DNA from 2 places in the Thalassospira sp. SN3W genome. Region 2 is predicted to be linked to the other one. Evidence: riboswitches for the same ligand, from Rfam matches in the RefSeq annotation. Region 2 holds a riboswitch; the other holds the start of a gene.
The links. A riboswitch is a leader RNA that binds a small molecule or an ion and turns the genes downstream of it on or off. The one in region 2 is predicted to bind glycine.

Region 1: another riboswitch for glycine. It lies ahead of gcvT (glycine cleavage system aminomethyltransferase GcvT); the one in region 2 lies ahead of P8T57_RS11305 (L-serine ammonia-lyase).

Annotation. Positions count from the first base shown of each region.
Region 1 covers NZ_CP121124.1:1,409,021-1,413,399, reverse strand. Annotated here, with positions in the region: gene P8T57_RS06360 (homoserine kinase) at 1-288, opposite strand, end outside; gene ispH (4-hydroxy-3-methylbut-2-enyl diphosphate reductase) at 321-1,268, opposite strand; gene P8T57_RS06350 (hypothetical protein) at 1,535-2,089, shown strand; glycine riboswitch at 2,326-2,449, shown strand; glycine riboswitch at 2,453-2,555, shown strand; gene gcvT (glycine cleavage system aminomethyltransferase GcvT) at 2,613-3,725, shown strand; gene gcvH (glycine cleavage system protein GcvH) at 3,816-4,187, shown strand; gene gcvPA (aminomethyl-transferring glycine dehydrogenase subunit GcvPA) at 4,191-4,379, shown strand, end outside.
Region 2 covers NZ_CP121124.1:2,506,575-2,510,953, reverse strand. Annotated here, with positions in the region: gene P8T57_RS11315 (hypothetical protein) at 1-93, shown strand, start outside; gene P8T57_RS11310 (dihydrofolate reductase family protein) at 100-633, opposite strand; gene P8T57_RS11305 (L-serine ammonia-lyase) at 786-2,201, opposite strand; glycine riboswitch at 2,272-2,399, opposite strand; glycine riboswitch at 2,403-2,502, opposite strand; gene gpmI (2,3-bisphosphoglycerate-independent phosphoglycerate mutase) at 2,777-4,369, shown strand; gene P8T57_RS11295 (peptidoglycan DD-metalloendopeptidase family protein) at 4,350-4,379, shown strand, end outside.

The sequences.
Region 1 (4,379 bases), 1.1 Mb from region 2:
TCCGCACAAACGGCGTAACGCAACCCCGTCCTTGCCGTGGATCGGTGTCGGGCAATTCAGCCCCTTGGCCGACAGATGATCCATCAGGCCCAGATAAAACGGCAGATCATCGGGGTTCACACGCTTTTCATACAGGGTCAGGATGAAGGATGCCTGATCGGTCTGAAGCAGGAAGTTGGTATTTTCGACACCCTCGGCGATTCCCTTGAACGAAATCACATTGCCGATATCGTATTCGGCAACAAAACGGGCGATATCTTCGTCAGAAACGTCGGTATAGACGGCCATGGGATATCCGGATTTCCTGCATCAGGGCGGGGTTAGCTGGCAAGCTGGCGGGGCAGCTTGAAGGTGACGTTTTCATTGGTCAAAGTCAGGGTTTCGACCGTGACGTTATAACGTTCGCGGCAGGCATCGATGACTTCCTCGACCAGAATTTCCGGGGCGGATGCGCCCGCGGTAATGCCAAGCGTCGAAATGCCGTCAAGCTTGGACCAGTCGATATCCTTGGCGCGTTCGACCAGAACCGAACGGTCACATCCTTCGCGTTTGGCTACTTCGACCAGTCGGTTCGAGTTTGACGAGTTTGGCGCGCCCAGAACCAGAATGGCATCGGCGTCGGTTGCGATCAGCTTGACCGCGTGCTGGCGGTTGGTGGTCGCATAGCAGATGTCTTCTTTCTTCGGGACCTCGATCGCCGGGAAGCGGCGTTGCAGGATCGAGATGATCTTGGCCGTATCGTCCAGCGACAGGGTGGTCTGGGTCACAAACGCAAGGTTTTCGGGGTTTTCGACCTGAAGGTTTTCGGCGTCTTCTTCGGTCTCGATCAGGGTCATGCTGCCCGGTGGCAACTGCCCCATGGTGCCGATGACTTCGGGATGACCGGCATGGCCGATCAGAAGGATATGTTTGCCATCTGCATGGTGGCGTTCAGCCCCACGATGGACCTTGGACACCAGCGGGCAGGTCGCATCAAGATATTCAAGCTGGCGGCTTTCGGCGGCTTCGGGGACCGATTTCGGCACACCGTGCGCGGAAAAGATTACTGGCACGCCATCCGGGACGCTATCGAGTTCATCGACAAAAACAGCGCCCATATCGCGCAGGCGGTCGACCACGAATTTGTTGTGGACGATTTCGTGGCGGACATAGACCGGCGCGCCATACTTCACCAGCGCCTTTTCGACGATCTCGATCGCACGATCCACCCCGGCACAGAAACCGCGCGGGTTGGCAAGAATGATCCGAAGGTCGGCTTTGTCAGACATGATACGGGTCCGAATGTTCATGATGCGCGACACCAGCCGCGCGATTATTCAAATGTCTTCGTTACATAACCTGCCAGCACCGTGCACGCAATGACAGACACCGTGTAAAGATGCATGTTCAGCTATGTCCGGCCATGTATTTACGCCGCATACCGCGATTTGAAACGGAAGCGGGTTGTGTCGCCATATCGGAGCGAATAGACTGCGCGCGGTTGTGCCCATGGTGGGGGATGACCGCGAATTTGACCAGTTCTATAGAGGCTTGGATGACGATTGCGAACGGACTGCGGCGTGTTTGTGCATTGGGTTTGGTGTCGTTTGCCGGTTTTCTGGCGGCGTGCAGCAGCAACCCGTTCGAAGAGCAGCCGGTTCCGGCATGTCCGCGGGCCTTCCTGCCCAATGATACCGCCCGACTGGTGCAGTTCAGCGGTCAGGGCAAAGACCTGACCGATGTGATCCTTGAAGCCGAATTTGGCGGTTATCTGGGTGATTGCGGCTATGACCTTGATGACAAGGTGCTGAACGTCGTGATCAGCCCGGTGATCAATGCCGAACTGGGCCCGGCCGCACAGGGGCGCAACGCAAAACTCCAGTATTTCGTAGCACTTAAGGACCCGTCTGGCGAGTTTATCCAGAAGAATCTGTTTGATGTTCAGATGGCGTTTCCGAGCAATTTGAACCTGGCGCGCTATCGCGACGAGCAGGTGACTTTGAACGTGCCGCTGGATGATGTCTGGGCCGGTCCGGACTATGAAATTTACCTTGGTTTCCAGCTGAGTGCCGATCAGCTTGATTACAATCGGCGCTTCGGAAAAAATTAATAATCCCGCCTATTATTCATTTTTGGTGAATAATCAAATCCCGCCCGCCTCGCGTGGCGGGGTTTTCGTTTTTGAACAAAAGTTCGTTTTCGGTAATCCTCATACAAAATAATGGGCATTTGCCGGAGGGGCTAAAAAAGGGCTTTTAATCCTCATACCAATGGATGGGGTGGAGAGGATATGATTTTTGGGGCTGGTCTGGTCGGATTCAAATCCGTATAAGGAGGCATACCCAAATGATCCCCGTGGGAGAGTGCCACGGTCTTGATCGATGTGCGTGATTACATCGATAGGGATTGCGCGGACGCCGAAGGAGCAACCACCCCGGAAACTCTCAGGCAAACGGACCGCGGGGAGATGGGACTCTGGAAAGCAGGCGGCATCGAACATGGATGTGCGCCTCGCCGAAGATGTAAGCAGACCGGTATTCAAACCGGCTGTGATTCTTTCAGGCTCCAAGACAGAGGGGGACGTGGTTGGCCACTGGTCGGCTATGTTTCGCAACGACTGTCTGGAGACCTTGATGGCCGATCATCAAACCGAACTGCTGAAAACTGCCCTTTATGATTTGCATGTGGAACTGGGTGCCAAGATGGTGCCGTTTGCCGGATACGACATGCCGGTGCAATATCCGCTGGGGGTGAAGGGCGAACATCTGCATACCCGTGCGAAGGCCGGTCTGTTTGACGTTTCGCATATGGGGCAGGTCCGCCTGACCGGTGAACATCGCGTGGCCGAGCTTGAAAAGCTGGTGCCCGGTGACATCGCGATCCTGAAACCCGGCCGCACCCGTTATTCCGCATTCACCAATGACGATGGCACGATTTTGGATGATCTGATGATCACCAATGCGGGCGACAGCCTGTTTCTGGTGATCAATGCCGCGTGCAAGGATGATGACATTGTCCATATGCGGGCCAATCTGGATAACGGTGTGGAGCTGATCGAGATTGATGACCGCGCATTGATGGCCTTGCAGGGCCCGGATGCCGCCCGCGTGCTGGCGCGGTTTGCACCCTCGGTTGCCGATATGAAATTCATGAGCTTTGCCGAGATCGATATTGCCGGTATCGCGTGCTTTGTCACCCGGTCGGGCTATACCGGCGAAGACGGGTATGAGATTTCCGTGCCGAACGAGCGCGCCGAAGAGCTGGCGCGCAAGCTTCTGGCCGAGGAAGAGGTCGAGGCGATTGGCCTTGGCGCGCGTGATTCGCTGCGTCTTGAAGCTGGTCTTTGCCTGTATGGCAACGATATCGATACCACGACCACCCCGGTCGAAGGCGACCTTAACTGGATCATCAACAAGCGTCGTCGCGAAGAAGGCGGGTTCAAGGGGGCGGATGTCATCCTTGATCAGCTTGCCAATGGCGCGGATCGCAAACGTGTCGGGATCAAACCCGAAGGCAAGGCACCGGCGCGTGAACATACGGCTGTCCTGAACAGTGACGGTGAAGAAATTGGCGAAATCACCAGCGGTGGTTTCGGCCCGACCGTGGATGGCCCGATTGCGATGGGATATGTCGCAATTGAATTTGCCGCCCCGGGTACCAAAGTCGATCTGATGGTGCGCGGCAAGGCACGCCCGGCGGAAATCGTCGAGCTGCCGTTTGCGGCACATCGTTACTATCGCGGCTGATCATCAGAAAAAAAGAGTTCGGGCAGCGTTTGCGGCCCGCAAAAGATACCGAGATTTTAGAGACAACTGATCTTACAGGGACGAATTACCATGGCTAAAAAATTCTCGCAGGAACATGAATGGGTTGAATATGAAGACGGTGTCGCGACCGTTGGCATTACCGATTACGCCCAGCAGTCGCTTGGCGATATCGTTTATGTCGAGCTGCCGGAAGTTGGCAAAAAGCTGACCAAGGATGGCGATGCGGCGGTTGTCGAATCGGTCAAGGCCGCCAGCGACGTTTATGCGCCGCTTGATGGTGTCGTTGTCGAAGCCAACGAAGAGCTTGATGACAATCCGGCACTGGTGAACGAAGCCCCGGAAAGCGATGGCTGGTTCTTCCGCATGGAACTTTCCGATGAGTCCCAGCTTGATGAGCTGATGGACGAAGCTGCGTATAAAGACTTTGTCGAAGGCCTTTAAGATATGCGTTATCTTCCGCTAACCAGTGCGGATCGCGCCTCGATGCTTGAAACCATCGGGGCCGGGTCCGTTGACGAGTTATATAGCGACGTGCCCGACGGCGCGCTGCTGTCCGAGCCGGTCGATCTGCCATATCATCTTGGTGAATTGCAGGTCGAACGCGACATGGCGAAACTGGCCGCCAAAAACATC
Region 2 (4,379 bases):
ATGGTCCTCGACAGCGACTGGCAAAGCAGTGCTGTTAATGCCCTACGCGAACTTTCCTCAAAGATTACCGAAAAACTGGAAACGCTTAAGTAACCGGCTTTAACGCAAATCATACTGCATGCGCACGACACCGGACTTGTAGTGCTCCGATGCCACCAGTTTCAGTGTCGTGCCCACAGCATCCCTGCCAAACAGCCGGATGCCATCACCGAGAATTTCGGGGATGATGAACATTTCAAGCTGATCGACAAGGCCGCCAAACAGGAATTGGGTCACAACACTGGCCCCACCGACGATCCAGATATCGCCGGTATCGGACCTGTCATCGCGAAGCTGGCTTGCCAGTTCCACAAGACTACCGCCATAGGCCTCTGTATTGGCCGGGCGGTTATCGGGCAAATCGCGCGATGTCAGGACAATCGTGCGGCGATCTTCATAGGGCCAGTCGCCAAATTCCATCACCTGATCAAAGGTTTTTCGCCCGATGATCAGTGTTCCCACGGTGCCCAGAAAGCCCTCGAAATCGAACTCGACCGGATCGAATTGATCAAGCCAGTCAACCGCGCCATTGGCGCGCGCGATATAGCCATCCAGACTGACCGCGATATAGATGCGGAACAGTTTCTTTTTCATGCTTTGCCCAACCTGTTCGGGGTCTTTGCCCCGTTTTTGATTTCTCAATGATATCAGATTGCAGGCGCAAGGTGGCAAGAATCAGGCCGGATGAAAAACACCCCCGAAACGGCGGCTTCGAGGGTGTTTGGTCGGTATTTCAAACTGTCAGCTCAACATTCGACCACGTTGACATTGACTGCCAGCCCGCCCTGACTGGTTTCCTTGTATTTGCTTTGCATATCAATGCCGGTCTGGCGCATGGTTTCGATCACCTTGTCGAGTGACACGGTATGCTGACCATCGCCGCGCATCGCCAGACGGGCAGCATTGATCGCCTTGACCGCCCCCATGGTGTTGCGTTCGATGCAGGGTACCTGCACCAGACCGCCAATCGGATCACAGGTCAGGCCAAGGTTGTGTTCCATGCCAATTTCGGCGGCGTTTTCAACCTGTTCGGGCGTACCGCCCATGACGGCACAAAGCGCGCCTGCCGCCATTGAGCAGGCCACACCGACCTCGCCCTGACAACCGACTTCGGCGGCAGAAATCGACGCACGCTTTTTATAGATCGAACCAATGGCCGCCGCCGTTAACAGGAATTCGCGTATTTTCCCCTGTGTCACATTGGCCCCGAACCGTTCGTAATAGCGCAGCACGGCGGGAATAACACCCGCCGCCCCGTTGGTCGGGGCGGTCACGACGCGCGAACCGGCAGCATTTTCTTCGTTAACCGCAAGGGCATAAAGATTGACCCAGTCGATCACGGTCAACGGGTCCTTAAGCCCCGCTTCTGGCCGTTCCGTCAGCTCAAGGTAAAGTTTGCGCGCACGCCGTTTGACATTCAGCCCGCCGGGCAGGATGCCATCGGTTTTGCAGCCACGCTCAATACAATCCATCATCGCGCGATGCACGCGGTCGACAAATTCCTCGGTCTCGTCAGGTTCACGCCAGCTTTTTTCGTTTTCGGCCATGACTTCGGCAATCGACAGCTTTTCCTTTTTACAGATCGCCATCAGTTCATCGGCCGAGGAAAAGGGATAAGGCAGCGTGATATTATCGCCGGAATATTCCGCCCCGCGATCATCGCCCGAGACGATAAACCCACCCCCAACCGAAAAATATTCCTGTTTGTGCAAAACAACACCGTCACGGTCAAAGGCGGTGATCCGCATGCCATTGGGATGTTCGGGCAGGCTTTCGGTCATATGGAAAACAAGGTTGGTATCCCGGTTGAAAGCAACCGGATGCGCGCCGTAAAGCTGTAATGCGTGATCTTTATCAATCGCATCCATTGTCGGTGCGATCCGGTCGGGATCAACCGAACGCGGTCGTTCCCCCGAAAGCCCCATGATCACCGCGGTATCGGTGGCGTGCCCCTTGCCGGTCAGGGCAAGCGATCCGTAAAGATCAACAATTACCGAGCCGATTTTTTCCAAAAGATTCCGGGCTTCGAGTTCCAGACAGAACCGATAGCCCGCGCGCATCGGGCCGACCGTATGCGAACTCGATGGGCCTATGCCGATGGTATAAAGATCGACAACGGAAAGATTAACGTCTTGCGGACGCTGCTTATTTTCTTCGGTCAAATGGGCCTCCCACGGCTCTTTGTCATGCGGATCAATGCCACATGACGTTATAGAACCGGTGTCTTGCCCCCTCTGTCCCTTGACCTGAGATTGTGCGCCCTGTTGCCAAAAACAAAGAAGTCTTTGACGCCATGGCTTCATCCTTCGGTGGAAATATGGTGCCGGGCGTTGGCCCCGTACCGCTTTCTCTCTCCAGAGCCTCAATCCGCAACGGTCCATCTGCCTGAGAGTTTTCGGGGCTATTGCTCCTTCGGCGCCGATCTGATCGCGGGATCAAAGCGGGCTCTCCCATCGCGGTTATTCGAGGTATCACCGTAACGCCCGAGATTACAGGCAGGTGATGATCCTTGTCAAAAAGCGACTTTGCAAGCACACAAAAAATACCCGGTCGGAAGGCTGTTCAATACCGGCATTCATGATAGATTGCGCGTTGAAAATGCTATGATTGGCAGCGTCTGATGGCGGACCCACCGCGCCCGGCGTCTTTGTACGGATGGCAAAATTACCGGAAAATAACCATCTTTACCGGTAATTCAGCCTTTTACCTTATTTCGTGTACTTTAGTTCGTGGGATTATGATTGTGACTGTATCAAATACCGTAAAGCGCCCGCGTCCGGTGGTGCTGTGCATTCTGGATGGCTGGGGTTATCGCGAGGAAAGCAAGGACAATGCGGTTGCATTGGCCAATACCCCTGTTTGGGACGCGCTTTATGCCAACAATCCGACCGGCTTTCTGAAAGCCTGCGGTCTTGATGTCGGCCTGCCCGAAGGACAGATGGGCAATTCCGAAGTCGGCCATATGAATCTTGGTGCCGGCCGGGTTGTGATGCAGGAACTGCCAAAAATTGACGAGGCTGTCAAAACCGGTTCGATCGCAGATACCGATACGGTCAAAAAGGTTATCGCCAAGCTGAAAGAAAGCGGGGGTGTCTGTCATATCGCGGGGCTTCTGTCCGAAGGCGGGGTGCATTCCCATCAGGCCCATATGGCTGCCCTTGCCAAAATCATCGCATCGGCCGGTGTGCCGGTAAAAATCCATGCCTATCTGGATGGCCGCGATACCGCCCCCAAAAGTGCCGCCAAATTCCTTGAAAAATTCCGCGCACAGATTGGTGATGCCAATGTTGAAATCGTGACCGTTACCGGGCGCTATTACGCGATGGACCGCGACAATCGCTGGGAACGCGTCAGCCAGGCCTATTTCACGATGGTAAAGGGCAAGAATTACGCCGATGGCCGCACCGCTGAAAGTGCCGAAGGCGCAATCAGGGCAGCCTATGATGCCGACACCACGGATGAATTCGTTCTGCCGACCGTGATTGGCGATTATGCCGGCATGAAAGACGGCGACGGGATTTTGATGACCAATTTCCGGGCCGACCGCGCGCGTGAAATTCTGGCCGCGATCTGCGCACCGGACTTTGACGGGTTTAACCGTGGCACCCCGATCAGATTTGCCGTGCAGGCCGGTATGGTTGAATATTCATCCGACCATGCAAAATATATGGATGCGATCTATCCGCCGCAGGTGTTGCCAAATATCTTTGGTGAAGTCGTTTCCAGGGCTGGCATGAAGCAGTTGCGCATCGCGGAAACCGAAAAATATCCGCATGTGTCCTTCTTCTTTAACGGCGGCGAAGAACAGGTTTTCGAGGGCGAAGACCGTATTCTGGTGCCATCGCCCAAGGTCGCGACCTATGATTTGCAGCCGGAAATGTCGGCCCCGGAAGTGACCGAAAAGCTGGTGGCGGCGATCAGGGCTGAAACCTATGACGCGATCATTCTGAACTTTGCCAACCCCGACATGGTCGGCCATAGCGGCATTTTGTCCGCCGCGATGAAGGCCGCCGAAGCCGTCGATACCTGCCTTGGGCAGGTTGTTGATGCGGTTAAATCGGTGGGCGGCGTGATGTTCGTTACCGCCGATCACGGGAACTGTGAGATGATGGTGGATCCGGAAACCGGCGAGCCGCACACCGCGCATACGCTTAATCTGGTGCCGACCATTCTGGTGAATGGACCCGAAGGCGCGACACTGGAAAATGGTCGCCTGGCCGACGTGGCACCGACTTTGTTGCAGCTTCTCGGGCTACCGCAACCGGCGGAAATGACCGGCAAACCGTTGATCAAGGGTTTGAAAGGGAATGATGCGCTTCTTGCGAACTGATCTGCGTTCC